One region of the Cobetia sp. Dlab-2-AX genome, then DNA from elsewhere that is predicted to be linked to it. Evidence: riboswitches for the same ligand, from Rfam matches in the RefSeq annotation. Region 1 holds a riboswitch; the other holds the start of a gene.
What was found. A riboswitch is a leader RNA that binds a small molecule or an ion and turns the genes downstream of it on or off. The one in region 1 is predicted to bind thiamine pyrophosphate.
Positions count from the first base shown of each region.

Region 2: it holds a riboswitch for thiamine pyrophosphate, as region 1 does, so the genes downstream of both, thiC (phosphomethylpyrimidine synthase ThiC) here and NH396_RS04865 (ABC transporter ATP-binding protein) in region 1, are expected to answer to the same signal.

Region 1 is NZ_JAMXRV010000002.1:409,916-425,091, forward strand. Features, by position in the region: gene NH396_RS04845 (DEAD/DEAH box helicase) at 64-1,275, shown strand; gene NH396_RS04850 (diguanylate cyclase) at 1,433-2,557, opposite strand; gene NH396_RS04855 (potassium/proton antiporter) at 2,743-4,452, opposite strand; gene NH396_RS04860 (hypothetical protein) at 4,590-5,555, opposite strand; TPP riboswitch at 5,743-5,856, shown strand; gene NH396_RS04865 (ABC transporter ATP-binding protein) at 5,915-6,667, shown strand; gene NH396_RS04870 (ABC transporter permease) at 6,664-7,431, shown strand; gene NH396_RS04875 (ABC transporter substrate-binding protein) at 7,578-8,870, shown strand; gene NH396_RS04880 (MFS transporter) at 8,984-10,252, opposite strand; gene NH396_RS04885 (alpha/beta fold hydrolase) at 10,249-11,073, opposite strand; gene NH396_RS04890 (LysR substrate-binding domain-containing protein) at 11,213-12,121, opposite strand; gene NH396_RS04895 (YeiH family protein) at 12,336-13,388, shown strand; gene NH396_RS04900 (GrxA family glutaredoxin) at 13,566-13,832, shown strand; gene NH396_RS04905 (monovalent cation:proton antiporter-2 (CPA2) family protein) at 14,040-15,176, shown strand, end outside.
Region 2 is NZ_JAMXRV010000001.1:505,078-520,253, forward strand. Features, by position in the region: gene tenA (thiaminase II) at 1-612, shown strand, start outside; TPP riboswitch at 773-914, shown strand; gene thiC (phosphomethylpyrimidine synthase ThiC) at 1,041-3,050, shown strand; gene NH396_RS02210 (peptidylprolyl isomerase) at 3,181-3,459, opposite strand; gene NH396_RS02215 (phasin family protein) at 3,660-4,028, opposite strand; gene NH396_RS02220 (nuclease-related domain-containing protein) at 4,483-5,802, opposite strand; gene NH396_RS02225 (GNAT family N-acetyltransferase) at 5,932-7,260, opposite strand; gene NH396_RS02230 (DUF4190 domain-containing protein) at 7,364-7,753, shown strand; gene pncB (nicotinate phosphoribosyltransferase) at 7,913-9,085, shown strand; gene NH396_RS02240 (dienelactone hydrolase family protein) at 9,295-10,161, opposite strand; gene NH396_RS02245 (PAS domain-containing protein) at 10,257-12,662, opposite strand; gene NH396_RS02250 (hypothetical protein) at 12,969-13,361, opposite strand; gene gap (type I glyceraldehyde-3-phosphate dehydrogenase) at 14,057-15,061, opposite strand.

The DNA.
Region 1 (15,176 bases):
GCCAGACATTCCTTGCCGCAGAATGTGCGCTTGCCCCTCCCCCTTTAGACAAGTCGAGACACCATGCCATTTTCTGCCCTTGGTTTGAGCGATCCCATCGTCAAGGCCGTCACCGAGCAAGGCTACCAGACCCCGACTCCCATCCAGGAGAAGGCGATCCCCGTCGTGCTGGCCGGTGACAACCTGATCGCCGCCGCCCAAACGGGTACCGGCAAGACGGCAAGCTTCGTGCTGCCCATCCTGCAGACCCTGCAACAGGCGCCCAAGGTGCGCGCCAAGCGCGTACATGCCGTCATCCTGACCCCGACGCGGGAGCTGGCGATTCAGGTCGAAGACAACATCCAGCACTACGCCCGGCATCTGGAAGTCAGCTCCATGGCGATGTATGGCGGCGTGGAGATCGAGCCCCAGCAGCAGCGTCTGATCGAAGGTGTGGACATCCTGGTGGCGACGCCCGGCCGCCTGCTGGACATGCTGACCCGCCGCGCGATCCATCTCGACGAGACACGCACTCTCGTCATCGACGAAGCGGACCGCATGCTCGACATGGGCTTCATCGCCGACATCAACAAGATCATCGAGAAGCTGCCAAGGGAGCGCCAGAACCTGCTGTTCTCGGCAACGCTCTCGGCCCAGGTGCGTGTGCTCGCCAAGACCGCAGTGACGGACGCCGTCGAGATCATGATCGCACCGGAGAACGTCACCGCGCCCGACATCAGCCAGTATCTGATCACGGTCGACAAGGAGTTCAAGTCCGCCCTTCTGAGCCACCTGATTCACGAGAAGCAGTGGCAGCAGGCGCTGATCTTCATCGAGACCAAGCGCGGCGCCGCCAAGCTGGTGAGTCAGCTGGAGAAACGTGACATCGCCGCCGAGTCCTTCCACAGCGGTCGCAGCCAGGCCATGCGCGAGCAGCTGCTGGCCGACTTCAAGGCCGGCACCATCAAGTATCTCGTGGCCACCGGCGTTGCCGCGCGGGGCATCGACATCGATGATCTGCAGCGCGTGGTCAACTACGACCTGCCGGACGCCGCCGAGGATTATGTCCACCGCATCGGGCGCACCGGCCGTGCCGGGGCCAGCGGTGAAGCCATCTCGCTGGTCTCGCGTGATGACTTCCGCAACCTGTGCGCCATCGAGCAGCACCTGGGCTATTTCGTGACGCGCGAGGTCGTGGAAGGCTTTGCACCCAAGCTCGCGGTACCGGCCTCGAACAGCGACTACGCCCCCAAGCCCGCAAGCAAGAGTCGCCGGCGCCAGTCCAACCGCCGCTGACTTATCTCAGGGCAAGCCTGGTGACGCCCTGACACAAGCACGCCCCCGGAGACATGAACGTCATTCTGCGGGGGCGCGCCGGGTTGTATACCAGGCTTTGTGCACGAAGCTCTGCGCGCAGTGCTCCATGGACAGAGCTACGCACAGTGCATTGCGCTCAATTGATGGCGGCGATGCCCGGCCCGCCCACGGGCCCCAGCTGGGTGTCACTGACGAAGCCATTGCCGCCATCCTGCTTGGCGCGGAACAGATTGACGTCAGCCTTGGCGATCAGGCCTTCCAGGTCCTTGTCGCCGGACTGACGCTGGGCGACACCGATCGACAGATTGACATCCAGACTGTTGAGGCCGTCATTGATGACGAATGGCAACGCCGAAGCGCCCTTGCACAGACGCTCTGCCACCTGGTCGACGCGCTCGCCATGCAGCCCCGGGCATAACAGCACGAACTCCTCGCCGCCATAGCGCCCGACCAGATCCTCCCCGCGCAGGATGCTGCGCATGCGCCGCACCAGCTCCTTGAGCACCTGATCACCGGCCTGGCGACCCCAGGTCTCGTTGATCAGCGCCAAGTGGTCGACATCGACCATCATCAGGCTCAGCGGCCCGTTGTTGATCAACATGCCGCGTCCGCTGTCGACCAGCTCCGCGCGACTCAGGGCACCGGTCAACGCATCGAAGCGCCCTCCCGTCTCGAAACGCTGCTGCAGGCGCTCCACCGACCAGCCCATCTGTACCAGCACCAGCGTGAAGAAGATGGTCAATACACCCAGATTGATGATGCGAAATGCCAGCATCCAGCCAGCGGGCAGCAGATGGGTCGGCCCTTCCAGCATCAGGATGATATAGGCCAGCAGCGGCATGCTCAGGCAGGCGGCACACAGAAGTACGCGCCGCATGAACGACATGCGGATCGAGTAGATGCACAGCAAGGCACCGAAGTAGAAGTAGTCGAATCCGGCCTCCGAGCCGAAATAGCTTAGCGAGAAGCTGATCTGCGCACAGGTGCCCAGCGCCATCAACGTGGCCGCCAGGGCTTCACGGCGAGCACGGTGCAGCTGCAGGCAGACCAGATCGACGATCAGCATCGCCAGATTCAGCGCCAGAATGCCCATCTCACCCAGCCACAACAGCAGGATGGCGTAGATCAGATGGCAGCTGACCGCCAGCACGTAGACCATGTTGAAGGTGGCATGAAAGGTCTTCTCATCCGCCGTGAGCCCGGGCGGGAATTGCTCGAATCGTCGCAGAAAGCCCGCGAGATGAGGATGTGGGCTGGCCATGTAGTCACCTCCTTGTCGCTGGCCACAAAGGATGGCCAGGCGCTGTCACGGACAAATTGGCCTGACATCAACAGAGTACGATATTGATGAGTCCAAACACGACGCCCCCATTACACGCAGTGCAATGGGGGCGTCGTAGTGCGTGAAGTTCAGACAGAGGCTCAGGCTCAGACACGGAGTCAGGCTCAGTGCAGTCGCAGCCCGACCTTGGTGATGCGATTGCCTTCCACCTCGTTCACCACCCAGTGGATGCCATGCCAGTCCACATCGTCGCCGACCACCGGCACCCCACCGACTCGACGAGTGATGAACTCGGCGATGGTCAGATGCTGCTCGCCCTGGGAGAGTGTCAACCCGTAGACATCGGCGATATCCTGCATGTTGGCATCGCCTTCCAGCGTGAAGGTCCCGAAGAAGGCGCGCTGCTCATGCTGCAGGCTCTCGCCATTGAACATGCGGTTGAGGCTTGGCACATCACACGAGCGCCCTACCACGCACAGCACATCCTGCTGATGCAGACAGGTGCTGCCCTTGGGGTGGATCAACACCTTGTTGCGGAACAGCGCCCCGACCTTGGCCCCCGACGGGAAGCGCAGCATGCGCAGCGCCACGCCTTCCAGCGCCGTGTTGTCGACGCGATAGACCAGCATCTCGTAGTCGTTGACCGGCATGATGCCGAGCAGGTTGCGGCGACTGGGCTGTGCGCCCGGCGGCACCACCACCCTCAACTTGCGCGCCATCGGCGCCAGCGATGAGCCCTGTACCAGCAGCGAGATGATGACCACGAAAAAGGCGACATTGAAGTAGAGACCGGCATTCTCGACCCCGGTGATCACCGGGAAGATCGCCAGCACGATCGGCACCGCCCCTCGCAATCCCACCCAGCTGATGAACCACAGCTCGCGCCAGCGGAAGCGGAAGAACGGCTTGAGACACAGGATGACCGCCAGCGGGCGCACCACCAGAATCAGCGCCACGCTGAGGATGGCGGCCGGCAGCGCGAACTGCAGCATGGTCGACGGCGAGACCAGCAGGCCCAGCATCAGGAACAGCACGATCTGCGAGAGGTGTGCCATGCCATCATGCACCGGCAGGATGTGCTCCAGATGACGACCGGGGTGATTCCCGATCATCAGGCCGCACAGATAGATGGCGAGGAAACCGCTGCCGCCCATCTCGTTGGTGGTGGCGAACAGGCTCAAGCCAAGTGCCAGCGCCAGCAGCGAATAAAGACCGGGGGCGAGGTCCAGATAACGCATCAGGCGTGCGATCAACCAGCCGCCGGCGATCCCCATGGCGGCGCCGACACCGAACTGCAGCAGGAAGCTCATGATGCCCGACGCGACGCCGGAGAGCTGACCGGTCAGGATCTCGGCCAGCGTGATGGTCAGGAAGATCGCCATCGGGTCGTTGGTGCCGGACTCGATTTCCAGCGTCGCACCGACACGCTCATTGAGGTGAACGCCCTGGCCTCCCAGCAGCGAGAAGACCGCCGCGGCATCGGTGGAACCGACGATGGCCCCGACCAGCAGGCCTTCGATCAGGGTGAGATCAAACAGCCACATGGCCAGAAGGCCCACCAGGCCACTGGTCATGAAGACCCCGACGGTGGCCAGCACCAGCGCCGGTTTCAGGCCGGCACGAAACGTGGACAGCCGCGTACGCAGGCCGCCATCGAGCAGGATGAGCGCCAGCGCCAGATTGCCGATCATGTAAGCGGATGAGGCGTCGTCGAACTGGATGCCCAGGACGCCATCTTCACCCGCCAGCATGCCAAGACCGAGGAACAGCAGTAGCAGCGGCATGCCAAGACGCGCCGAGACGCGGCTGGCCAACACGCTCAAGGCGATCAGCGTGCCTGCCAGCAAGAAATAATAATTCAGGTTCTCTACCACGAGTGCTCCCCCGCCAAGCCCTACATCAGATCTCGAATGACGTCCATGACGACTCACCCACAGTATTCCATGTCAGCGAAGGGGCTGCAGAGAAATTTCACACCTTTCATGTACTTGCAGTGTACAGCACGCGAATTTCACGCCAGGCTGCGCGGCGAGACCCAGGCAGGGGCTGCCGCAAGCTCAGCATAGGACCGCGGGCCGAATGCCTCCATCGCCCACAACAGCGCACGGCACAGCTCACGCTGGCCATCGAGATCGACCATGCGCCCATGGCGCGAATAGCCCTTCATGAAGGCCTGACGCTGCTCCGGCGTTTCCAGCAGCAACTCCACCAGCGCCCAGTCGAACTCGATCGGCGCCCACACCAGCGCTTCCCAATCGCTCCATACCCAGCCGGTGGCGGCGCACAGATACTGATCGGCGCGCATGTCCGGCAGACACCACACCGCGCGAGTCGGCGCCGGGAAGGTGCGCTTGAGCAGCGTGCCGAGTTCCGCGCGACGCGGGTGATGGGCCAGAAAGCGCGTGACGCGGGCATTCCAGTGCAACAGCGGCATCGGCTGCGCCAGCGGCTGACCGAAGCCCGACACCGTATCCTGATGCAGGCGACCGAGCTGGTCGCCCAGCAGCTCACAGAAGGTGATGCTGAGATTGCTCGGCTGACCGCTGGACCACGGCAGGTGCCAGATGGGCGCGCCATCGAGACGCCCCAGGAAGGTCAGGGGCAGCGGCGGAATCGGCAGGCGCGCGGGCAAGGCGCCCGCCAGTCGCGTCAAACCCTCCGGCGTCGCCCAGCGATCGGCACCGAAGACCCCGCGCATGGCGTGCCAGAAGGGGTCGTGGTCTGGCCCGGTTCGCGCCAGCTTGATCAGCCCCGGCGTGCCGCCACGCTGGCGCCACAGCCAGTTGGCGCTATCCGGCCAGGCGAGTGCCAGCGGTTCGAGCGGTTGCCCCAGATAGGTCGAGAGCCGTCGAGTCAGTGACTCCTCGGGCCAGCCCCTGGGCACGGGGTGCGGCTCCCCCGTGGCGTCAGCTGCGCTCGGCCGTCGCGGGGGGACGGGATAGCTGGAACAGGTCGAGAGATCCGGTGTGTCGGGCATGATGATCTCCTTGGGCAACACGTCTTGTTACAGTCATGTTCAGCATACCCAAGGCGTGCCACATCGGCATAGTCCGTTTCGCCCCACTCAGGAAAGCCAATCAGGAAAGCCACTCAAGAAAGTCGCCGTCTCCCCTGTCCCGACTTGCGTCGGACAAGACACCGGCAAGACAGTGACGTTACACTGTCGGCCTGGATGGGGGTGCCCGAGAATGGGCTGAGAGTCGCAGCGATACGTCGCGCGACAACCCCTGGAACCTGATCCGGTTGATACCGGCGGAGGGAATCCCCGACGCGTGCCCTGCACGGCGCGTCACCTGCTTCCTCCTGCCGGCACGCCGCCTGACCACGGAATTGCCTGTGTCGCTGGGACTCACCCTCAACAACGCACGAATCGATTACGCCGGCCACACGCTGTTCCGCGATATTTCCGCGCGTCTGGAGGCTGGTAGCTGGACGGCACTGCTGGGGCGCTCCGGCTGCGGCAAGAGCTCGCTGCTGCGCCTGCTGGCTGGCCTGGAAATGTCAGATCTCCACCAGCTCGACCTCGCCACCGATGACGGTCAGCCGCTGACCGACCGCGTGGCCTGGATGGCGCAGCAGGACCTGCTGCTGCCGTGGCGGCGCGTCATCGACAACCTGTGGCTGGGCGATGACCTGCGCCGGCGGCCGCGCAATCGCGAACTCGCCCATGAGCTTCTGGCCGCGGTCGGGCTTGAGGGTCGTGAGCAGGCCTGGCCGGACGCCCTCTCCGGCGGCCAGCGCCAACGCGTCGCTCTCGCCCGCACGCTCTATCAGCAGGCGCCGATCGTGATGATGGATGAGCCGTTCTCGGCGGTGGATGCCATCACCCGTCTGGAGCTGCACGATCTGGCCAGCCGCCTGCTCAAGGGCCGCACCGTCCTGATGGTGACCCACGACCCGCTTGAGGCATTGCGCCTTGCCGATCAACTGCTGGTGCTGCGCCCGTCGAGCGCCCCGGGCCACGGCGCCGAGCTTGAGCATCTGCCGGGGCTTGGCGCCGTGCGGCCGGTGCCGCTGGATGACCCGGCCCTGCCGCCGGCGCAGGCGCAACTGATCGCCCGCCTGCGTGATAGCGAGGAGGCCGCATGAAACGTCTGCACGCCATGCGTCACCTCGTCATCAGTACGCTGCTCCTGCTGGGACTTTGGCAGCTGATCATTGCCGTTACCGCCGTACCGCCCTACATTCTGCCCACGCCCCAGGCCGTGCTCGAGGTGCTGATCCAGAAGGCACCGCTGCTGGCCCATCACGCTGGCGTCACCATCAGCGAGATACTGGCCGGGCTGGTGCTGGGCATCCTGCTCGGGCTTTCCACCGCGCTGGCGCTGGCCTTCATCCCCCGCCTGCGCCGTACGCTGTTGCCGATGCTGCTGATCAGCCAGGTGATACCGCTGTTCGCGATCGCCCCACTGCTGGTGCTGTGGCTCGGCTATGACATGCTGTCCAAGGTAGTGATGGCGACGCTGATCATCTATTTCCCGGTCGCCTCCACTGGCTACGACGGCCTGCGCCAGACCCAGCAGGGCTGGCTGGATCTGGCCCACACCCTGGGCGCCAGCCCATGGCGCAGATTGATCCACATCCAGCTGCCCGCCGCACTGCCGGCGCTGGCCTCCGGCATTCGCATGGCCGCGACTGCCGCCCCCATCGGCGCCGTCATCGGGGAATGGGCCGGTGCCAGCCAGGGGCTGGGCTATCTGATGCTCAACGCCAACGCGCGCATGGAGATCGACCTGATGTTCGCCGCCCTGCTGGTGCTGGTTGCCTTTTCCCTGCTGCTCTATTTCTCGCTGGATGCGCTGCTGCGCACCCTGATGCCCTGGCACCGCGACCGGCTGACACGTCTGAGCTGACACGCCTTGCCTTCGGAAAAATACTGCATGACCGCATGACCGCATGACCGAAAGACGCAACGACGCTCGACACAAACTGCAAGAGCCTGACGACTGCCGCCCACGAACGGCAGCACCACTACCCTGTGATCACAAGGAACTCCGCCATGTCTCATTCGTCATCGGCGCCACGGCGCAAAGCACAGCCGACACGTTCACCGCGTGCCTCGCTGCTGTCCACCGCCTTCGCCACCCTGCTGACCACGCTGTGCCTGAGCAGCCTGCCAGCCACTGCCATGTCGGCCCACGCCGCCGAGGCAGAACCCGCCGCGACCAGCACCCAGTCAGCGCCGGAAATCGTCGCTCAGCAAGCCGAGGTCGGAGTGAACGGCGACTCAACCGCCTCCGCGCCGGTGGCGAGTCAGGAAGCCGTGGAAGCGACTGCCGGCGCCGCCGAGCAGGCGAAGAACGGTGCTGAACCGACCGCGGAAGCCACGCCAGCCGGCGACGAACAGAGCGCTGATGCTGACTCGAAGGACGTTGCCAAGGACGCTGCCACCGCCGAGCAGCCGCTGACGCAGTTCAAGGTCATGCTCGACTGGTACACCAACCCCGGTCACGCCCCGCTGGTGCTGGCACAGGAGCTGGGGCTGTTCAAGAAGCACGACCTTGATGTCGAATTGATCGCCCCCGCCGACCCGAGCGTGCCGCCCAAGCTGGCTGCCGCCGAGCGTGTCGATATCGCCATCAGCTATCAGCCGCAACTGCACCTGCAGATCGATCAGGGCCTGCCGCTGGTGCGTATCGGCACCCTGGTCGCCACGCCGCTGAATGTGGTGGTGGTGCGCGCCGACAGCGACATCCAGTCGATCGCCGACCTCAAGGGCAAGCGGGTCGGCTACTCGGTCGGCGGTGTCGAGGAAGTGCTGCTCTCCACCATGCTGCAGCACAGCGGCCTGACGCTGGATGACATCACGCTGACCAACGTCAACTTCTCGCTGACGCCGTCACTGCTGACGCGCAAGGTCGATGCCGTCACCGGCGCCTTCCGCAACTTCGAGCTGGCCCAGATGGCTCAGGAAGGCGTCAAGGGCCGCGCCTTCTACATCGAGGAAGAAGGCGTGCCGACCTATGACGAGCTGATCTTCGTCGCCAACAGCGACAGCTACGAGCGCAAGCAGGCGCAGTACGCCGGCTTCCTCGCCGCCGTCGGCGAAGCCACCGCCTGGATCATCAACCACCCGGACCAAGGCTGGGAGATGTTCCGTGACTCCGATCCGGCACTGGATACCGAGCTCAACAAGGAAGCCTGGTACGCCACCCTGCCGCGCTTCGCGCTGCGTCCTGCCGCGCTGGATGCCGGCCGCTACCGTGACTTCGAGGACTTCCTGTTCGAGCGCGGCATGATCAAGAAGCGCCAGTCGCTGAGCCACCTGGCCGTCGACGTCAACGCGCCCTGAGACGTTGAGCGCTTGAGCGCGCCCCATGCAAAACGCCCTGCCGGAATCTCCGACAGGGCGTTTTGGGTTTAGGTCCGGCTCACTCTCGCCATCTTGTACCGATTCCACAAGCGCTAGCGGCGGGCCAGGCGACGCGACAGCCACAGGATCTGCAGCGGCTGGATCACCAGCGCGATCATCAGCACCGCGACCAGCAGCGGCATGCCTTCCAGCGCGCCACTCGGGGTGCTGACCAGCAGTCCGGCGCCCACATAGCTGCCGGCGGCAGAACTCAGATGCTGCACGGCACTCTGGGTGCTGGTGAAGGCTGCCCGCTCGTGATCGGCGGGAATGAAGCTGTTGAGCGTATTCTGGGTCACACGCCGCGCCGACGAGAACAGCATGTAGGCGCCAAAGCCGATCCAGATCAGCGACGGCCCCGGCGAATGCAGCAGGAAGGCCCAGCCGACCAGCGCCGTCATCAGGCAGGTGATGGTGCCCGGCCAGACACAGCCATAGCGATCACACAGCCGCCCCGTCAGCTGCATGCCGACCAGCGACAGCCCGCCGCCGATCATGTAGAGCCCGCCGAGATCCTCCCGCGGCAGGCCCAGATTGAACAGCAGATAGCTTGCCAGGTTGGGAATCACCAGGAAGTTGCTGAACATCGCCGTGGCGATCAGCGCCAGCCCCAGGCGATGGTCGGGCTGGGCCAGGATGTTCAGGATCGTGGTGCCCTTGCGGCTGCGCAGGCGGGTCTCGGGGTTATCGAGATGACCGCGGATCGGCGGCAGTATCCAGGCCAGCAGCCCGCACACCAGCAACGCCAACAGCGCCACTGCGCGAAATGGCGCCTGCCAGCCGAAGCCCTGCGACAACCACAGCGCAAACGGCAGCCCCAGCACCGAGGCCACCGAGAAGGCACCCATCACCAGCCCCATGGCACGCCCCCGGCGGACTCCCGGCACCACGTCGATCACGATGGCCAGCGCCGTCGCCGCCGCTGGCCCGCCGAACAACCCACCCAGCATGCGCGCCGCCAGCAGGGTCTCGAAGTCGGTGGCGAAGCTGGCGATCAGATGACAGAGCGCCGCACCGAACAGGAAACCCAGCACTGCCCAGCGGCGATCGAAGCGATCGGCGTGCCGTGTCCACAGCAGGGTACCCACCGCGGCGGCCAGCGGATAACTGCCGACGATATAGCCTAGGTGATCCAGCGGAATGCCCAGCGAGGTAGCAAAGTCAGGGCCCAGCGCCATCACCATGGTGAAGCCCATGATGACGGCGAACTGCAGCAGGGTGACCAGCGCCACCACCAGGCGCTCGTGGGTGGTCACCGGCGGGATGACCCGATCACTCGCGGCCGGCTGACGATTTTCGGAGTGACTGCTCGGCGTACTCAAGCGCGTGCGACGCGATCAAGAAACGCCACCACCGCCTGCTGGAACTCGCTGGCACGCTCGGCATGCAGCCAATGGCCGGCCTCCAGGGAGTCATCTTCCAGCGCAGGGAAGTGTTCGCGCATCGTCGCCAGGCCCTCGGCCTGCACGTAGTTGGAGCGCGACCCCCACAGCAGCAGCGCCGGCAGCTCGACCGGCCCCTGACCGTGCGGCGCCTCGACGATCTGCGGGTAGCCCGCGGCGATATGGTCCAGCCCGACGCGCCAGCCCATGGCGCCATCGTCGAGACGCACCAGATTGGTGGCGAGGAACTGGCGGATGGCCGGGGTATCGACATGCTGCGCCATCACCGTGTCGGCCTCCTTGCGTGAGGCCGGGCGCGCGTCACGCACCGCCTCGAAGGCAGCAAAGATATCGTCATGCCCGTGGCCATAGGCGACCGGCGCGATATCGGCGACCAGCAGGCTGCGCAGACGCTCGGGCGCCTCGAGCGCGACCTGCATGGCGACCTTGCCGCCCATCGAGTGGCCCAGCAGGTCACAGCGCTTGATGGCAAGGCGGTCGAGCAGCGCGATGACATCCGCGGCCTGCTCGGGGTAGCTCATGCCGGCCACGTGCGGGCTGCGGCCGTGGTTACGCAGATCCACCGCGATCACACGGCGCGTCCGCGACCACGACTTGATATGCGAACGCCAGTTGTCGGCACTGCCGAACAGGCCGTGAAGAATGACCAGCGGCGTCGCGTCCTGCTGGCTCGTTGTCTGTTCCTCGGCGCCATCACGAGCATCGCTCTCGTGGTAATAAAGCTCGACCGTTGTGCTCATCATCATCTCCATGGACGCTAGACAGACCGTTACGCTCCCCGTGGCTCAGGCTCAGCGGCGTGGCTCGGCGGCAGCCGGATCGCGGGGAGCGCCTATGTTAGCAAACTATCAAGCGCGCGGCGGCTCCGCCCTCGACGGCTCAGCGCGGACTGGCTTCCAGATAGACCTTGACCGCCTGCCACAGCGGGCTGCGGTAACGTTCCGGGTGCCACAGCATCGAGAAGCGCCGCTTCAGGTTGAGCTGGGGCGTGGCCAGCACCACCAGCTCGCCACGCGCGATCTCGGCCGCCACCGACAGCCGCGACAGACACCCCAGCCCCAATCCGGCGAACACGGCCTGCTTGATGGCCTCGTGCTGGCCCAACTCCATTCGCACCTTGAGACGTTCGATCCGCCCATGCAGCGCACGCTCGAAGACCGCCCGCGTGCCCGAGCCACCCTCGCGCAGAATCCAGTCGGCCGTGGCGAGATCCTCATCGCTGAGCGCCGTACCGCGCATGGCCAACGGATGGCTCGGCGGCGCCACCACCACCAGCTCATCCTCGCGCCAGGTCTGGCTCATCAGGCGCGGCGCGTGGCAGTCGCCCTCGATCAAGCCGAGCTCGGCGTCATAGTTGAGCACCGCCTCCACCACCTGGTGGGTATTGCGCAGGCGCAGATTGAGCTCGGTGCCCGGATGTTCGCGCATGAAGGCCCCTGCCAGCCCCGGCAGCAACCAGGTGCCGATGGTGGCGCTGGCGGCGATTTCCAGTTCGCCACGCAGGTTGCCATCCACCACGCCGGGCTCACGGGCCTCAAGTTCCAGCGCGTGGGTCTGCTCCAGCAGTTGCTCGGCGCGCGCCAACAGGCGGCGACCATTGGCGTTCAGGGCCAGGCGGCGACCGAGGCGCTCGAACAACTGCACCTCGAGATGACGCTCCAGTTCGGATAACCCCTGACTCGCCGCCGATTGCGACAGGCCGATCTCGCGCGCCGCGGCGCTGACGGAGCCGTGGCGTGTCACCGCCACGAACACTTGCAACTGACGCAGCGTGATGTGGATCTGCATATCGGTTTTTCCGGTATGTAATAAAAGAATAATCGACTAACTGCCGAATAATATTCCCGAATAGACTAATCATCAAACCGGAGGCACTAAGCAAGCAACGCAAGCTCAAGCGCCCTTGGCGATGACAGCCGTGCCCCCCACGCCAGCGCACGCCCCATAACAAGACAGGCCATGTTCCGCACGGGATAGGCCACTTTCCTCAAGGAGAATGCTCATGGACGCACAGACCCTGACTCCCCCCGCCACTGCCGAGCGCTTGCGCCGCATGTTGCCGGGCCTCGCCCTGTGTGGCGGCCTGACCCTGGTGGGGCTGGCACTGCATTCCATTCCGGCGCTGGCCTCCACCGGCATCAGCCCGCTGGTCTTCGCCCTGCTGTGCGGTATCGTGGTCGGCAACCTGCCGATCACCAGCCGGCACGCCGCGGCGCTTTCCCCGGGGTTGCATATCGCGACCAAGAAGCTGCTGCGTCTCGGCATCATCCTGTTCGGCCTCTCCATCACCCTGCAGCAGATTCTCGGCCTGGGCTGGAGCGTCGTCTTCCTCGATGTGCTGGTGATCACCGCAGTGCTGAGCAGCGGCTACTTCATCGGTACGCGCTGGCTGGGGCTGGACCGCGACACCGCACTGCTGACCAGCGCCGGTTCCGCCATCTGTGGCGCCGCGGCGGTACTGGCGACCGAATCGATGATCAAGGCTCGCCCGGCGGCCACCGCCATGGCCGTCGCCACGGTGGTGCTGTTCGGTTCGCTGGCGATGCTGGTCTACCCGCTGCTCTACCCACTGAGCGGCATGCATGAAGGCCTGTTCGGCATCTATATCGGCTCCACCATCCACGAGGTCGCTCAGGTCGTGGCCGCCGGTGAAGCGGTCGGCCCGGACGCCCTGGCCAATGCGCTGATCGTCAAGTTGATGCGCGTGATGATGCTGGTCCCCTTCCTGCTGCTGTTGCCGAAGCTGTGGGCCATGCGTGCCCGTACCGAAGGTGATGACCGCGAGACCGGCGGCGGCATGACGATTCCGTGGTTCGCGCTGGGCTTCATCGCCATGGCCGGCATCAACAGCACCGGCGAGATTCCGGCGGCAGTGCACTCAAGCCTCTCTACCCTCGGCAGCGTGGCACTGACCATGGCCATGGCGGGCCTGGGCGTCGAGACTCGCATCGATCGTCTGCGCTCACTGGGCATGAAGCCTTTCCTGCTCGCGCTGATCCTGTTCACGCTGTTGATCGTCGGTGGCTTTGGCGCCAATCTGCTGTTGATGGGCTAGTCCCCGGCACGGCAGTGATTGATTGCCACAATGACTTTGGTAGTACGGCTCAATTGGCAAACCCGGGCAGGCTCAAGCACAATGGCGGTCATCGATTACTCACCGGCAGTGCCGGCGCCATTTTCTCGGCCCCTTTAGTACGGGCTGAACGAGAATCACGAACCTTAGGAGAATCTCATGCTTGCAGTCATTTTCGGTCGTCCGGGTTGCCCTTTCTGTGTCCGCGCCAAGGACCTCGCGGAAGAGCTCACCGCCAAGCGCGATGATTTCGACTTCCGCTACATCGACATCCATGCAGAAGGCATCAGCAAGGCCGACATGGAAAAGACCATCGGCAAGCCGGTCGAGACCGTGCCGCAGATCTTCGTCGATCAGACCCACATCGGTGGCTTCACCGAGTTCAACCAGTACGTGCAGGACGAAGCTCTTATGCCGCAGGCCTGATCGCCGCCATCAGTCGTTTCACTGCTGAAGCCCTCGCCATTGGCGGGGGCTTTTTTGTGCCTGCGTCACATCCCCTCCACTCATGCCCCGCTCACAGCAACACGCTGCGCACAAGGTCGCATCCAGCGCGTCTTGACGCTTGCGACAAAAGGAGGGGCCAGCGACAATCGCTGCCTCCTCCGCCCGTGTATGCACAAGGACACGCACATGAACATGTTGATGGAAGGCGCCGTGCTGCTGGGATGCGCGGTGGTTGCCGTGCCACTCTTCCAGCGTCTGGGCCTCGGTTCCATCCTGGGCTATCTGGCCATCGGGGTGCTGCTGGGTCCGTCGTTGATCGGCTTCATCTCGGAGCCTGGCGAAGTGTTGCACTTCGCCGAATTCGGGGTCGTCATGCTGCTGTTCATGATCGGTCTGGAACTGGAGCCCAAGCGCCTGTGGGACATGCGCCTCAAGCTTGCGGGCCTGGGCAGCGCCCAGATGCTGTTGTGCGGTGCCTTGCTCACCCCCGTCGGCCTGTGGCTGGGGCTGGAATTGCCCGCAGCCGTGTTGCTGGGCCTGATTCTGGCGCTGTCCTCGACCGCCTTCGCGCTGCAGGTATTGAGCGAGAATCAGCAGCTGGCGACGCCGCACGGCCAGTCGACCTTCGCCATCCTGCTGTTCCAGGACCTGGCGGTGATTCCGCTGCTGGCCCTGATGCCGCTGTTCGCTGACAACTTCGATGCCTCCACCGGCACCAACTGGATCGGCATCGCCGAGGGCATTGGCATGATCGCGGCGGTCATCATCGTCGGGCGCTTTGTCGTGCCGCGCCTGCTCAAGATGGTCGCGCGCAGCGAGATCCACGAGATCTTCACCGCCGCGGCCTTGTTCGTGGTGATCAGCACGGCGCTGCTGATGGAGTGGGTGGGGCTGTCCATGGCCCTGGGTGCCTTCCTGGCCGGGGTGCTGCTCGCCGATACCGTCTACCGCCACGAGCTGGAAGCCAACATCGAGCCCTTCAAGGGGCTGCTGCTGGGGCTGTTCTTCATGGCCGTAGGCATGTCGGTTGACGTCTCGCTGGTGATGGAGCGGCCGCTGACCGTCCTGGCGCTGACGCTGGCACTGATGTTCGGCAAGGTCATCGTCATCACGCTGGTCGGACGCGTTGCACGCCTCAAGATGGCCGAGGCCCTGCCGCTGGCCGCGGTCCTGTCACAGGGTGGTGAGTTCGACTTCGTGCTGCTGACCGCCGGCATGGCCGCCGGCATCTTCGATCAGACCCTCACCAGCCTGGTGATCAGTGCGGTGACCTTGTCGATGGCTGCCACGCCCTTCCTCTATCGCTATGCCCGCCACCTCGGC
Region 2 (15,176 bases), on a different contig from region 1:
GACTATCTCGAGCACGACTTCGTTCGCCAGCTGGGCGAAGGCCGTCTGCCGGAGGAGTCCTTTCGCCACTACCTGCAGCAGGACTACCTGTTCCTGATCCACTTCGCGCGTGCCTGGGCGCTGGCCGCCTACAAGAGCCGCACCCTCGCGGAGCTGCGTCAGGCCACGGCCAGTCTCGACACCATCCTCAATACCGAGCTCGATCTGCATATCGGCTACTGCCGCGAGTGGGGCATCAGCGAGGATGACCTGAGCGAGCTGCCGGAATCCCGCGCCACCCTGGCCTATACCCGTTACGTGCTCGATTGCGGCCAGCGCGGCGACCTGCTCGATCTGCACGTGGCGCTCGCGCCCTGCCTGATCGGCTACGGCGAGATCGCCGAGTGGCTGCTCGATCAGGACACCACCGAGATCGAGAACAACCCGTACGCGGACTGGATCGCGATGTACTCAAGCGATGACTTCAAGGAAGCCGTCGAAGCCGAGCGTGAATGGCTGGATGCGCGGCTCTCGGAAGTCTCGGAGCGCCGACTGGGTGAACTGGTCGATGTCTTCCGGGACGCCACGCGACTCGAGATCGACTTCTGGCAGATGGGCCTCGATCGCGCCTGAGTCATGACGGACTGACATCCCGGCGCTCGCCATGAGTCGCTCGGGATGACGCCATCCTCCATGGATGGCACGACTGACAGGCCAACAGAGCCTGGATGCTAGAACGCTCCCCGGGGCAAGCCTGACGCTTCGGACAACACCCTCTCGCATTGAAATCTGCACACGCTTGACGGGGTGCCGGTGGAACCGGCTGAGATCCTGCATGCATGCTTCGCCGCCCTGACGCGCGAGCTTGCCAGCAAGGGGTCCCGTGGAACCTGAACCGGTTAGGACCGGCGTAGGAAATCAAGCTGATGGCCAGCCGCTGCGCGCGGCCGCCTCGCTCCCGGGCCACCTGCTGGCAAGGAGCTGGCGACGACCATCCTCTCCCTGCGCACGGTCTTCCCATGATGACGTCAGCCGTGACGTCGCCCTTTGAGGAGACCTGCATGAGCACTGCCCCGACAACCCAAGACCCACAAGCTACCAACGCCGCCGAGTCACCGCTCGCCTCGCAGCCTGAGTCTGCCCCCAAGGCACGCGCGCGTGCCGGTCGCAAGGATGGCAGCCGCCACCTTGCCAGCGAAGCACGCGTCGACGCCGCCGCCATCGCGCCACTGAGCGGCTCACGCAAGATCTATATCGAAGGCTCCCGCCCGGACATTCGCGTGCCCATGCGCGAGATCGGCTGCTCGCCAACCCAGACCTCCAGCGGTCTGGAAGAGAATCCGCCGATCGTCGTCTACGATACCTCCGGCCCCTACACCGACCCGGCGGTCGAGATCGACATTCGCCGAGGTCTGGCGCCGCTGCGTGAACAGTGGATCCAGGAGCGCGGCGATACCGAACAACTCAATCAGCTGAGCAGTGAATACGGCCGCGTGCGTCAGGCCGACCTGCGCCTGGCGTCACTGCGCTTCGAGCTCAACCATCGCCCGCGCCGCGCTCTACCGGGCAAGAATGTCACCCAACTGCACTATGCGCGCCAGGGCATCATCACGCCGGAGATGGAATACATCGCGATTCGCGAGAACCAGCGTCGCATCGCGCTGCGTGAGGAATATCGGGGCAGTGACTCCGTGGAAAGCATCCTGGGCCATCAGCATCCGGGCCACAGCTTCGGCGCCAACCTGCCCGACGAGATCACCGCCGAATTCGTGCGTGAGGAAGTCGCACGCGGTCGCGCCATCATCCCCGCCAACATCAATCACCCGGAAAGCGAGCCGATGATCATCGGTCGTAACTTCCTGGTAAAGGTCAACGGCAATCTGGGCAACTCGGCGGTCACCTCCTCCATCGAGGAAGAGGTCGACAAGATGACCTGGGCGATCCGTTGGGGCTCCGACACCGTGATGGATCTCTCGACCGGCGCCAATATCCACGAGACCCGTGAATGGATTCTGCGCAACTCTCCCGTGCCCATCGGCACGGTGCCGATCTATCAGGCGCTGGAGAAGGTTGATGGCGTGGCCGAGAACCTCGATTGGGAAATCTTCCGCGATACGCTGATCGAACAGGCCGAGCAAGGCGTCGACTACTTCACCATCCATGCCGGCGTCCTGCTGCGCTACGTGCCGCTGACCGCCAATCGCGTGACCGGCATCGTCTCGCGCGGTGGCTCGATCATGGCCAAATGGTGTCTGGCGCATCATGAGGAAAGCTTCCTCTATCGCCACTTCGAGGACATCTGCGAGATCTGCAAGGCCTACGACATCAGCCTGTCACTGGGCGATGGCCTGCGCCCGGGCTCGGTGGCCGATGCCAATGACGCCGCCCAGTTCGGCGAGCTCGAGACCCTCGGCGAGCTGACCAGGATCGCCTGGCAGCACGATGTCCAGGTCATGATCGAAGGCCCGGGTCACGTGCCGATGCACCTGATCAAGGAGAACATGGACAAGCAACTCAGCGAGTGTGACGAGGCGCCCTTCTACACCCTCGGCCCGCTGACCACCGACATCGCCCCGGGCTACGACCACATCACCTCCGGCATCGGCGCCGCGATGATCGGCTGGTTCGGCTGCGCCATGCTCTGCTACGTGACCCCCAAGGAGCACCTGGGCCTGCCCAACAAGGACGACGTCAAGACCGGCATCATCACCTACAAGATCGCCGCACATGCCGCCGATCTGGCCAAGGGCCATCCGGGCGCGCAACGCCGTGACAATGCGCTCTCCAAGGCGCGCTTCGAGTTCCGCTGGGAAGACCAGTTCAATCTGGGCCTGGACCCGGACACCGCGCGCAGCTTCCACGATGAGACGCTGCCCAAGGACTCGGCCAAGGTCGCCCACTTCTGCTCCATGTGCGGGCCGAAGTTCTGCTCGATGAAGATCACCCAGGAAGTGCGCGATTACGCCAATGAGCATGGTCTGACCGGCGATGCCGACAGCGTGATGGCCGGCATGCAGGAACAGGCCGACAAGTTCAAGCGTGAAGGCAGCCAGCTCTATCAGGAGGTCTAGCCAAGCGCCTGACGCACAGGAAAGCTGACTTTCCAAGCGACACAAAAAAACGCCCCGACCAGTGATGGTCGGGGCGTTTTCGTCACATCCTGCCAGAGGCTCATGACATCTCATGAGCGTGACAGAAGGCTCACGTGCGGCTGGTGACTTCCAGCAGGTGATAACCGAACTGGGTCTTCACCGGGCCCTGCACGGTGTTGATGGGGGCGCTGAACACGACTTCGTCGAATTCCTTGACCATCATGCCCGGACCGAAGGCACCCAGGTCGCCGCCACTGCGGCCGGACGGGCAAGAGGAGTGCTCGCGAGCGGCATCAGCGAAATCGCGGCCGTTCTCGATTTCGGTCTTGAGAGCTGCACACTGTTCTTCGCTGGAAACGAGAATATGACGCGCTGTGGCCTGTGCCATGTCTATCACCTGTCACTGATCGAATAAATGCCGCCGGCAATCACCGGCGGCGTGGCAGGTCATTGTGGCCCAAGGCAGCGCTCGCCGCTAGCGTCGCGCGCCTCCCCACCTGCTCAGCGATACTCCAGACACGCGAACGCCCACCCGGAAGACCGGATGGGCGTTGAGGACGCTCGCCTGAGAGCGTCGGCAGCAATCGCTTACTTGGCGGCTTTCTGCATGGCCTCGGAGGCGGACTTGGCGTTGCTTTCTGCCAGTTCCTGACCTTTCTTGGCGTATTCTTGGTTCAGCTCGACCACTTTCTGGGTGTCGTTCTGCAGCTTCTCGCCCAGAGTCTTGACGGTTTCCTGCTGCTCCTTGACGAAGTTCTTCAGACCTTCGCTGTCCTTGATCTCGAGCATGGAACGCGCCTGGGTCAGGGAAGCATCAGCATAGGACTTGGTCAGTTCCATCTGTGCGCCGATCAGCTTCTCGCTGTAATCGATGCTCAGGGCGCTGAACGCACGCAGCGGAGACAGGAACATATCGTCGAACTGCTGAGCGGACTTCTCGAAGTTGGCATTGAACATGTAGGCACCTCCAGGGTATTGGCATCACACTGAAATGAACCGGAGCGTTGCTCCGTTCGGTTATCAGGACTGAACCGGGCTGGTGCACCGTAGTGACCGAGCCATCATTATCAAGCCGTCACTATCAAGCCGTCGCGGTCAGATAGTGCTATCGACCAGGTTCCATCCTCGCTGCAAAGCAGCATAAGACAGTCTTTGTTGCACTGCAACATCAAAAACATCGCAACGACTGGTCTGTACGCCCTGATTGATGCAGTTGGCTGATTACACTGGAGAAAAACAATCAGAAGCCGAAAAGAAAATTGACGCCTTGGGGCCCCGTCATGCCACACACCACGCCCCTGGAACACCAGACTGGGCCATAGGGCTGGGAGGATAGAGAACTAGGACAGAGGGCTGAGACAGAAGCCCGAAGCTGAAAGGCTGAACTTGAGGAGAGCGCCGTGCTTATCCCTCACTGGCATGAGGCGTCGCGACAGCGTTTGCAGAGCAGGCGCCCGCCCAGCACGCGCGCCTGCTCTGTCTGGCGACAGAAGTCGACACTCTCGCTGGAGAGCCAACGCCGACAGCCCTGGCAGCGCGGCAAGCCATCCTCATCCTGTGACTGGGCGGAAGACGCGCCCTGCTGATTGCCGGGCACAGTCCTCGGCTGCTCGCCTGCCGTCTGCGGGCTAGCGGGATCTGCTTGGCTGTCCTGGTGCCGGGCCTGCCCCTGAGCCTGGTCCAGCGCCGGGTGCCCGGGCTGCCAATGCGCGGCCTGCAGCCCTCGCCCCCCAAAACCGCACTGCCGTTTCAGGGCAGCTGTAGATGTCACGCCACGCTGGACCGCCAGCGTCGTGTCATCCGGCGCTCCCTCCTTGTCCTCAGACTCTACCGCCATGGCAGCGCTTCCACCTGAGGTCCGCGCCAGCTCTTCAGGCGATGGCGGCGGTTGCCATAGATAGGCCAGCGGGGACAGCGGAGTGGCAGCGTCGTCCTCCGTCGCGCGCACGTCAGCGGCCAGGCCCAGCTTTGCCACCCAATCCGTATTGGGGGCCACATGCCGGGTCGCGATGGCGCGCCCCAGCTGGCGCAGGCGGCGCTGATCAAGGCGGTGGGTAAAACTGCGCAGCCGTGTCACGTAAGCGGTCTTGCCACTCACCTGCAGGCACTGACGCTTGAGGCGCGCGAAGGACAGCAGCGCACGACTGTCCACGATATCTTCCGGCGGTCGGCTGACCTGAGCCGCATCGGCCACCAGGATGCGATAGCGCAATTGCGGCTGCAGCGTCATCCCCAGCCGCACAGGCAGCAACGAGGAGGCCTCCAGCCATTGCATGATGGCGCGGCTACGCTCAGGGATCGTCTGCAAGGGACACGGCGTCACGGCATGCGCCATGGCACCATCTTCGCCAGTGGGTGTCTCGCTCCCCCGCGCGACTCGTCCGCCATGGGCCAACAGCTCACCGAAGGGGGTGATCGAGAGCGTCAGATCAAAACAGGAGGCATCCAGCACCCAGACCTGCATGAGGCTGTTGATCAGCAGGTGATCGATCTCGATCACGCCCTCTGCCTGCGTCAGGCGCACATCATGCAGCACGACCCAATCATCCCGCGTCCCCAACAAGGCATCCAGCTGGCTTGCCAGTGCACGGCGACGCGCCTGACGGGCACGTATCGCACGCAGGGCCTCCAGCACCTTGTGGCGCTCGGGCGCGGCAAGCGCAGCATCCTGCGCCAGCACCTCGAGCACCAGCAGGTCGTATTCCCGTGAATCGCAATCCTTGATCAGCATGGGCGCCTCTGGATTAGAGCATTCATATATAACTCAGTGTAGCGCTCCATTCGCAATCTTTCTTGCCTCTGACTCCGCGGGAGAATCCGCCAGCGGATAGCGGATGACAGTCACGGGGCCTGAAGGTCATCACTCCTGCGCTGGCTGGGGCGCGGCCTCCCGGTAAGGCAGCATTGCCGTCACCTGCTGACGCGCCTTGCTGATCCAGCGTGCCTCCTCCTCGACCGCCTCTGCCACCGCCTCCTGAAGCCCGGGATGCATCAGCCAATGCAGCGACCCGGTGGCATACGCCGCGAAACCGCGGCTGATCTTGTGCTCACCCTGAGTACCGGGGTCGAAGCGCTTGAGCCCTCGCTGCAGGCAGAATTCGAGCCCCTGGTAATAGCAGACCTCGAAGTGCAGACAGTCGGCATGCACTTCGCTGCCCCACCAACGACCATACAGGCAATCACTGCCGATCAGACACAAGGCTGCCGCTACCGGCACGCCCTGCTCATCGCGCGCCTGCACCAGCAGCAACCGCTCGGGCATGTGGCGCCTGAGCTGCTGGAAGAAATCGAGCGGCAGATAGGGCCGCTGGCCGCGCTCGAGATAGGTCATGCAGTAGCAGCGGTAGAAGGCCGCGATATCGTCAGAGCCAATCTGCGCTCCCTCGAGCCTGGCCAGCGTGAAGCCCTGCTCGGCGACCTTGCGCCGCTCGCGACGGATCTCCTTGCGCCGTTTGGAGCGCAGACTCTCGAGCCAGGTGGCGAAGTCAGGCTCGCCGCGTGACTGCCAGTGATATTGCATCCCGGGACGCGAAATCAGCTCCGGAATCGCCGCCTGCCAGTCTTGCCGCTCCTGTGCCGAGGCAAACAGCAGATGGAAACCACTGTGCTCATAACGACGCAGCACGCTCCCCGGCTCTGCCGCAGGCGCGATACCCGCCTTGAGGTGCGGCCACAACCAGGCAAGCAAGGCACGCCGGGCAGCGGGCGACGTCAACTGCGGCGAGGTGACAAGACGCGGCCCGTCACTGGGGGTGAACGGCACGGCAGTCAACTGCTTGGGGTAATAGCGACCACCGGCCTGCTCCAGGGCCTCCGCCCATTGCTGGTCGAACACATATTCGCCACGCGAGTGCAGTTTGAGATAGCGCAGCAGCCCTGCCAGCAAGCGGCCGTCGGCGTCTCGCACTACCAGATGGGCAGGATGCCAACCACTGGCGGCGCTGGCCGCACCGCAGCTCTCCAGCGCGCTCAGATAGGCATGTTGCAGGAAGGGATAGTCATCGCCTGCCAGCACATTCCACTCACTGACGGTGAGGGCGTCGAGGGAATTCAGCACCTCCAGGCGCCAACCCTGCTTCTCTGCGGCATCTGCGGCGCTCGCAACCTGCTGCTGGCCTGTCGCAGCCTCTGTCGCGTGAGCCGCCGCCCCTGTCGCCGCCTCATCTTCTACCTGCCATTGCCCTGTCACCGTACTCTCCTCATGGTCTTGCCATGCCCACCGCTGATGCAGACATGCCGCATATCCCAGGACATGCTAGTGTGTCGACATGATGCAGGACAACGAGACCCACATGACAGAGACTCCCACGCCGCCGGACGACACGTCCACGAGCGGCTCACAGACCCCGGGGCGCACTCAAGAGTCCTCGCAAGGGCCCTCTCAAGGCCCGTATGCGCCGACCCCGCCCGCGCAGGACACCCATGCCAGCACGAATCTCATGGCAGTGGCCGCCTTCGCCCTGAGCGTGCTCGGCTGCCTGCTCGCGCCTGCGGCACTCGGCGGCGTCGTATGTGGCCACATTGCGCGCAGCCAGATCCGCCGCAGTGGCGAAGCCGGTGACAGCTGGGCCCTGGCCGGGCTGATTCTCGGTTATCTGCTGATCGCCCTGTCGCTGGCCGGCCTGCTGATGTTCGGCGGCATGATGCTGACCATGTTCGGCATCATGGCCTTCAGCACCTGACCAGCGCCTGGGCTCTCCGGCTTGAACGTGCAGCGCGCCTGCACGGATAATGCGCCGACATTGCTTCCCCGTGCCAGCGGGGCATGCCTGCCTCTCGCAGCGCCTGCCCTGCCAGCGATTCCGGTTCCCCCGAGCCGCCTTGATACTGAGCGAGCCTCGATGTTGTACTCGATTCTCGATAATGATTTCTACAAGTTCACCATGCAGAACGCCGTGGTGAAACTATTTCCGTATGCGCGCGCTCGCTACGCCTTCATCAACCGTGGCGAGCATTCGTTCCCGCCGGGGTTCGGCGCGGCCTTGCGCATGGCGGTGGACAGCATGGCCGAACTGGCATTGAGCGTGGAAGAGAAATCCTTCCTCGAGCTTCACTGCCCCTTCCTGGACCCGACCTACCGCGACTTCCTGGCGGGCTTCCGCTTCGATCCCTCCGAAATCACCATCACCCAGACCGGTGATGAGCTGGAGGTGCATATCGAAGGCTACTGGTATCGCACCATCCTGTGGGAAGTCCCGCTGATGGCGATGATCAGCGAGCTCTGGTATCAGCTGGGCGGAGATCAACGCGACAGCGATCAGGCCCTGCGCGACAGCACCCTGGCCAAGATCGAGCACTACAAGCGTCTCGGCATCCGCGTGGCGGAATTCGGTACTCGTCGTCGGCACTCCTACGATGTGCACGACAAGGTGGTCGCGGGCCTCAAGGACCACGGCCGTGGCTGCTTCATCGGCACCAGCAACGTGCACATGGCGCAGCGCCACGGCATCAAGCCGATCGGCACGCACGCCCATGAGTGGTTCATGTTTCATGCCGCGCGCTTCGGCTTCAAGATGGCCAACATCCTGGCGTTGGAGAACTGGGTCAAGGTCTATCGCGGCGACCTGGGGATCGCCCTGTCTGACACCTTCACCAGCCAGGCCTTCTTCAAGAGCTTCGACAAGAAATTCGCCAAGCTGTTTGACGGCGTGCGCCACGACAGTGGTGACCCCATCGACTTCGCCGAGACCACCATCCGTCACTATGAGTCGCTGGGGATCGACCCCAAGACCAAGACCATCGTGTTCTCCGATGGCCTGGACACCGACAAGGTCGATCGCATCGTACGCTATTGCGCCGGACGTATCGGCATGTCGTTCGGCATCGGCACCAACTTCACCAATGATGTCGGCCCGCAACCGATGAACATGGTGATCAAGATGACCGAAGCCCGCCCCGAGGGTCAGGAGTGGGTGCCGGTGATAAAGCTGTCGGATGTCTCGAGCAAACACACCGGCGACCCCGACATGATTCGTCTGGCGCACCAGGTGCTGTCACTCAAGGAGCTGGATTGAGCCGCGCGCTCAGCGATCACTGAGCGCCCTGCCATGGCCTCCTGCCAGAGACCTTGAAACAGGCTCATGAACCAGCTTCTGGAAAAGCCCCATGCAAAAGCCCGCCCGGAAACTTCCCGAGCGGGCTTTTGCATGTCGATCACCTTCAGCATAAGTGACGACGGCTCAGGTCTTGACGACTCAGGTCTTGCAGCTCAGGTCTTGACGACTCAGGTCTTGACTGACTTCTTCGGTGTCTTGAAGACCTCATTGAACAGGTTGAGCATGACCTGCCAGGAAGCCGAATCTGCGGCTGCATCATAGCCCAGCGGCAGATCGTACCTGGCCGCCTTGGCATCCGACTCCGGATTGGTGAAGGCGTGCCTGGCGCCCGGATACTGGATCAACGTGGTGCGCGTCTCGAGTGACTGGAAGGTCGCGACCAGCTTGTCGAGATCCTCCTGCGACACCAGCGTATCGGCCGCGCCATTCTGGATCACGACCCGGCCGGCAAACGGCTCGGGCTCCGTCACGGCAATCGACGGGCTGCCATGGAAGCTGACGACCGCCTTGAGCGGCGCTCCGGTCAGCGCCATGTTGAGCACCACGGCACCGCCGAAGCAGTAGCCGATTGCCGCCATGCGCTCGCCATCGACTTCCGGGCGTGAGCGCAGCACCGCCAGCGCCGAATTGAAGCTGGATTCGGCCTTCGGCCAGTCACTCATCACCGCAGAGGAAAAAGCACCGGCCTCCTTGGGGTGCTCGGCCGTGCGCCCACCGCCATACATGTCGACGGCCATGACCACGTAGCCAAGCCCTGCCAGCTGCTCGGCACGCTTGCGGGCGTAGCTGTTCAAGCCCCACCACTCATGTACCAGCAGGATACCGGGACGGCGCCCCTGCGCCTTGGCATCGCGTGCGATCAGGCCGACGTGCTCCTCACCATTGGCCCGATAGGTCACCGTCTCCGTCACCACCTGCGGCCCCTCGAGACGATTGACCAGCGGTGTATCCTCGGCGGCCATGGCCTGTCCGGCAGAAAATACCGACTGTGCAAACAACAGGGTGCCAGCGCACCAGCCACGTAACATTCGCATCGCCTACTCCTTGTATGACGTGATCCACTTGCATGACGCGATCCACAACCCGAGACACCGGCTGCCGGTGTGCCCGATTGATCACCGGTGTTGGCTCAATTGTCCTCGCTCAAGGACTGCGATGCCAGCACCACCCGATCGCGACCGCTGCGCTTGGCACTGTAGAGCGCCATATCGGCACGGTGCAGGTAGCCATCCCGAGTCTCCCCCGACTGGGGTGTCGCCACCCCCATGCTGATGGTGCAGTGCAATGTGAGTGACTTGAAGCGAACTTCCAACGCCGCGATCTGCTGTCGCAGTCGCTCGGCCATTCCGACACCGGTGGCCGTGCCGGCATCGGTGAGCAGGACGGCAAATTCCTCGCCGCCCAGACGCGCAAAGCAGTCGTCGCGCCGCAGCTGGGCACGACACGCCTCGCCAAGACTGATCAGTACCTGATCGCCCGCCGCATGACCGTGAGTGTCATTGACGCGCTTGAAGTGGTCGATATCAAACAGGATCAACGCCATCTGCTCCCGCGATGACGAACTCAGCAGGGTATCGAGCGTGTCGAGGAAGCTGGCGCGGGTCATGGCACCCGTCATGGCATCCGTCATCGCTTCATGCTCACGCCGCTGCTCGATCAGCTTGCGCTCATGAATGTTGCGCGACACCGACAGCACGCGCTGATAACGCCCGGTGACGGGGTCCATCGAGGGCGTCGAGATCGACTCGAACCACAGGGTATGTCCGGCCTTGTGTTGAATTCTGAAATCGATTCGAAATACCTCGCCGAGACAGGCGGCACGATGGACTTCATGGGCGATGCGCTGCATGTCGTCAGGGTGGATGAGCTGCTTGATCTCATGACCGATGACCTCCTGCGGCCGGTAGCCACAGAGCTTTTCCACCGAGGGGCTGATGTACTGACAGATACCGTGGGAGTCCTCGATGCTGACCAGATCGCTGACGGAGTTGAGGATGAATCGGTAGCGCTCCTCGCTCTGGCGCAGCTCATCCTCGATACGGTATCGAGCGGTGGCATCGTCACAATAGCCATTCCAGATCACGCCGCCCCCGGGGGAGTCGATCATCTGCGGCAAGCCGACACAGGCCAGCCTGCGCTCCTGACCATCCGGATGCTGATAGCGTATCTCCGCCTCCCAGGGCGATTGCTGCTGGGCACTGGTCTGCAGAGACGCAAGCAAAGACTCGCGCTCGCGATCCTCGATGCGCGCCAGCAGCAGCATGGGGTCGTCGATGACGGCCTGTGGATCGAACCCCAGCACTTGCGAGGCGACCGGCGAGAGGTAGGTATAGCGCAGCTCGCCCTCCTGACTCAGGCGACACTGGAAGAGGACACCGCGCATCTGCTGGACAAGGTTATCCAATTGGCGCCGATGCGCTTCGCGCTGAGTGACATCACTGAGCTTGCCGAGCACGGCAGTGACCTTCCCTTCAGGGGAGTAACTCAGCTGCATGTCATCCTGGAGGTAGCGCTTGCGCCCATCCACATGCACGAAGGCGTAACACAGGCTCAAACGGCTATGGCGCTCCCGCACGGCCTCGCCGAAGCGCTGCTGACAGATGGCCAGCTCATCCGGCACCAACCGGGCCCGCCAGAGACCCGGGCTTGCCATCAGCAGGTCATGTGAAAGCCCGGTGAGTGCCTCGCTGCCTGCCGACAGATACTCCAATTCCTCTGGCGGCCATTCACCAGCGGTCGCGTAGTGCGCGCCGGGTGTCTCATCCACCCGCCGCGCCAGACGCTGCTGTTGATCGATCACATGATCGAGACGTTGATGTACCTGCGTGATATCGCGCGCCATCACGGCCACCTGACGCCCCTCGTCGGCGAGCGAGCGCCCCAGACTGACCATCTGGACGGACAATCTGGATTCCCCCCGCGGCAGCGACAGGCTGATATCGCATTGCCAGGGCTCGGCTCTCTCCAGGCTACGCAGGACATGAGGGAGGTAGAGGTGCTCAAGCGAGAGGCGGGAATGTGCACAGGCCGCGTCGTGATAGAGATGCCAGGCCGGGTTGGCATGACTGATCACCAGTCTTTCATCCTTGAGCAGCAGGATCGCCATCGGGTCACGACTGCGCACCATCATCAGACGATAGGCACGTGCCAGCTGCCGCTCCTGCTCATTGGCCTTGTCACGCTGCGTGATATCCGTCACTCGTCCACACAGCGGATGCCCAACGCCGGAACTCCACAGACATTCCTCGAGCAACAACAGCTGCCCGCTGCGGTCGCGCATGCGATACGTCGTACGCTCGACCCGCCCCATCGAGGCGCGAAAGTCACTCAACCGCTGCCGGTCGGCGGTGATCACCAGCGAAAGCCAGAGCTCCGGCTGCTTGAGAAAATCCCGCACCGCATATCCCAGCAGGCGTTCCGCCGCTGCATTCATGGCAATCAGGCGCTGACCATCAGCACTGAGCGTGAACAACACATCTGCCACGACAGCATAATGATGCTGCAGCAAACGACTATCCGCGAATGATTCAGGCAACGTGAACCCCCTTCTCTGTCATGCGGTTAGCTCAAGAATGCCCTATCCATGGCGCTGGCAACCAGCAGCCCTCCCACTCCCAATGCCTGATTGCGCGAAGATCCAGGCAGATGACGGCATATGAACGATTGCGACCTTTCCTTCTTGCGTCTGACTATCTCCCTTATCGGCAGCGGACGCGCAATGCTGTGGTCAAGTATCACGCAAGCGGCGCCGAAGGGAAAACCTCATGGATGCAAAAAGCCCGAAGCATAAGCTTCGGGCTTTTTTGAGAGCTGACCTTGAGCAGAGCTGGCCTGGAAAGATCTAGCCTTGCGCGGAACGCGGCATGGCATCGCCGATGAGCGCGGAGGTCGGGGCATCAGGTGCGCGGCTACAGCCATCGTTGCTCTCGCCAGCCGGCTGGGCAGTCGCGCGCGGGGCATTGCGCTTTTGGCGCCGCGACTGCCGGCTGTCCTTGTCCTGCTGGGCGGAAGGCGCCTTGTCCGGCAGGCGCGCCCGCAGATGATCGAGCAACACGCGAAAATCATCCGGCTCCATGCCGATGCGCTCCGCTGCGGCACTTTCCTGCCATAGCACATAGATCGCCGGCTGCTCACGCCCCAGGTCCATACCCACGACCTTGCCCTCACGCTGGGTACGCGGGTCACGCAAGGTAGCACCGATCAATTCATGAGCTTCGCGGATGGCATCGTGCATCTGAGACAGCCTGCTGTGGAAGTCGAGATAACTGCCGGAGAGTATGCGGCAGTGTGGCAATACCTTCCCTGAATTGCGCACAACAATGGATCACTCGCAGGCCATAGGGCCGCCTGCATGATTTGACGTTGTCATGACCTGGCTCACCAATGGATGCAAGGCCAACAGGTGCGAAGTGTAACACACCGCCACAGTTTCGCTAATTTCACTCGACCGTGCATTACGATGACGACATGTTGCCCACCTTTCTCGACGTATCAGTGCACGTTTCACACCACCTGAACCAATCCTGTCGCGATCGTGCTAAAAAAAGTTGCCATAAGACCACGCCACTGACGCAAGGCAACGACACCTTGCGCTCTGAAACACCTCCCGCACTTTCATGGTGCGCAAAAAAAACCTCTCCCATTGGGAGAGGTTCAAGAATGGATGACGCGATGTCATTCCGAGCAGCATCGAAGCCGGTCTTGGCGCCAACCCTGACCGACCACCGATTCAAAGGGGACGAATGGCATTGCCTTGTCCGTGGAGCCTGAGCGCGACGCGAGAATCCTCGGGCCACTCGTCCTCACCTGTTGGGAGCCTGCCCTGCTGTCTTGCCGACAGACTGACAGCCCCCCGAATTCTTGCTGCCCCGCGCGGCCTGGTCGGTTGATCAATGAGGGATCAGCGGCCGCGCGGGACTCACCAAGCGGTTACTTGGCGGCTTGCATCGCCAGCGCAGTGTCGAGCATACGGTTGGAGAAGCCCCACTCGTTGTCGTACCACGCCATGACCTTGACCAGGCGATCTTCGCTGACGCGGGTGTGGTTGCTGTCGAAGGTGGAAGAGTGTGCATCGTGGTTGAAGTCGATGGACACCAGCGGCAGCTCGTTGACGGCCAGCACGCTGGAACCTTCGGCGGCCTTGGCCACGATGGCGTTGATCTCTTCGATGGAGGTATCACGCGACGCGGTGAAGGTCAGATCGACCAGCGACACGTTGATTACCGGCACGCGGATCGCCAGACCATCCAGCTTGCCGTTCAGTTCCGGCAGCACCAGACCCACTGCCGCAGCGGCACCGGTCTTGGTCGGGATCATGGAATGGGTCGCGCTGCGGGCACGGTACGGGTCGGAGTGGTAGACATCCGACAGGTTCTGATCGTTGGTGTAGGCGTGAATGGTGGTCATCAGGCCATTCTCGATGCCGACTTCATCATTCAGCGCCTTGGCGACCGGCGCCAGGCAGTTGGTGGTGCAGGACGCGTTGGAGACGACCTGATGCTCGGCCTTCAGCACATCTTCGTTGACACCGAACACGACGGTCGCATCGGCATCGCCGCTTGGCGCGGAAATCAACACACGCTTGGCGCCGGCTTCGATGTGCTTGGCAGCGGCAGCACGCTTGGTGAACAGACCGGTGCATTCCATCACCAGGTCGATGTCCAAGCTGGACCACGGCAGCTGGGCCGGGTCACGCTCGGCCAGGATGCGGATCTTGTCGTCACCGACGAACAGATTCTCCTCGTCGTGCGAGACGGTTTCGGCGAAACGGCCGTGGACGGTATCGCGGCTCAGCAGGTGAGCGTTGAGCTTCGGATCACCCAGATCGTTGATGGCGACGACCTGGATACGATCGTTGTACTGACCTTCATACAGCGCACGCAGCACGTTGCGACCGATGCGACCAAAACCATTGATGGCGACGCGTAATGTCATGACTCAACTCCTGTGGCGTATGGCGGGTGCAGGACCAGACCTGATCGAAGAACGAAAGCTTGCAATACGTTCCATGAAATTATCCTACACGCTTTTCCCATAATTTGGCCGAAAG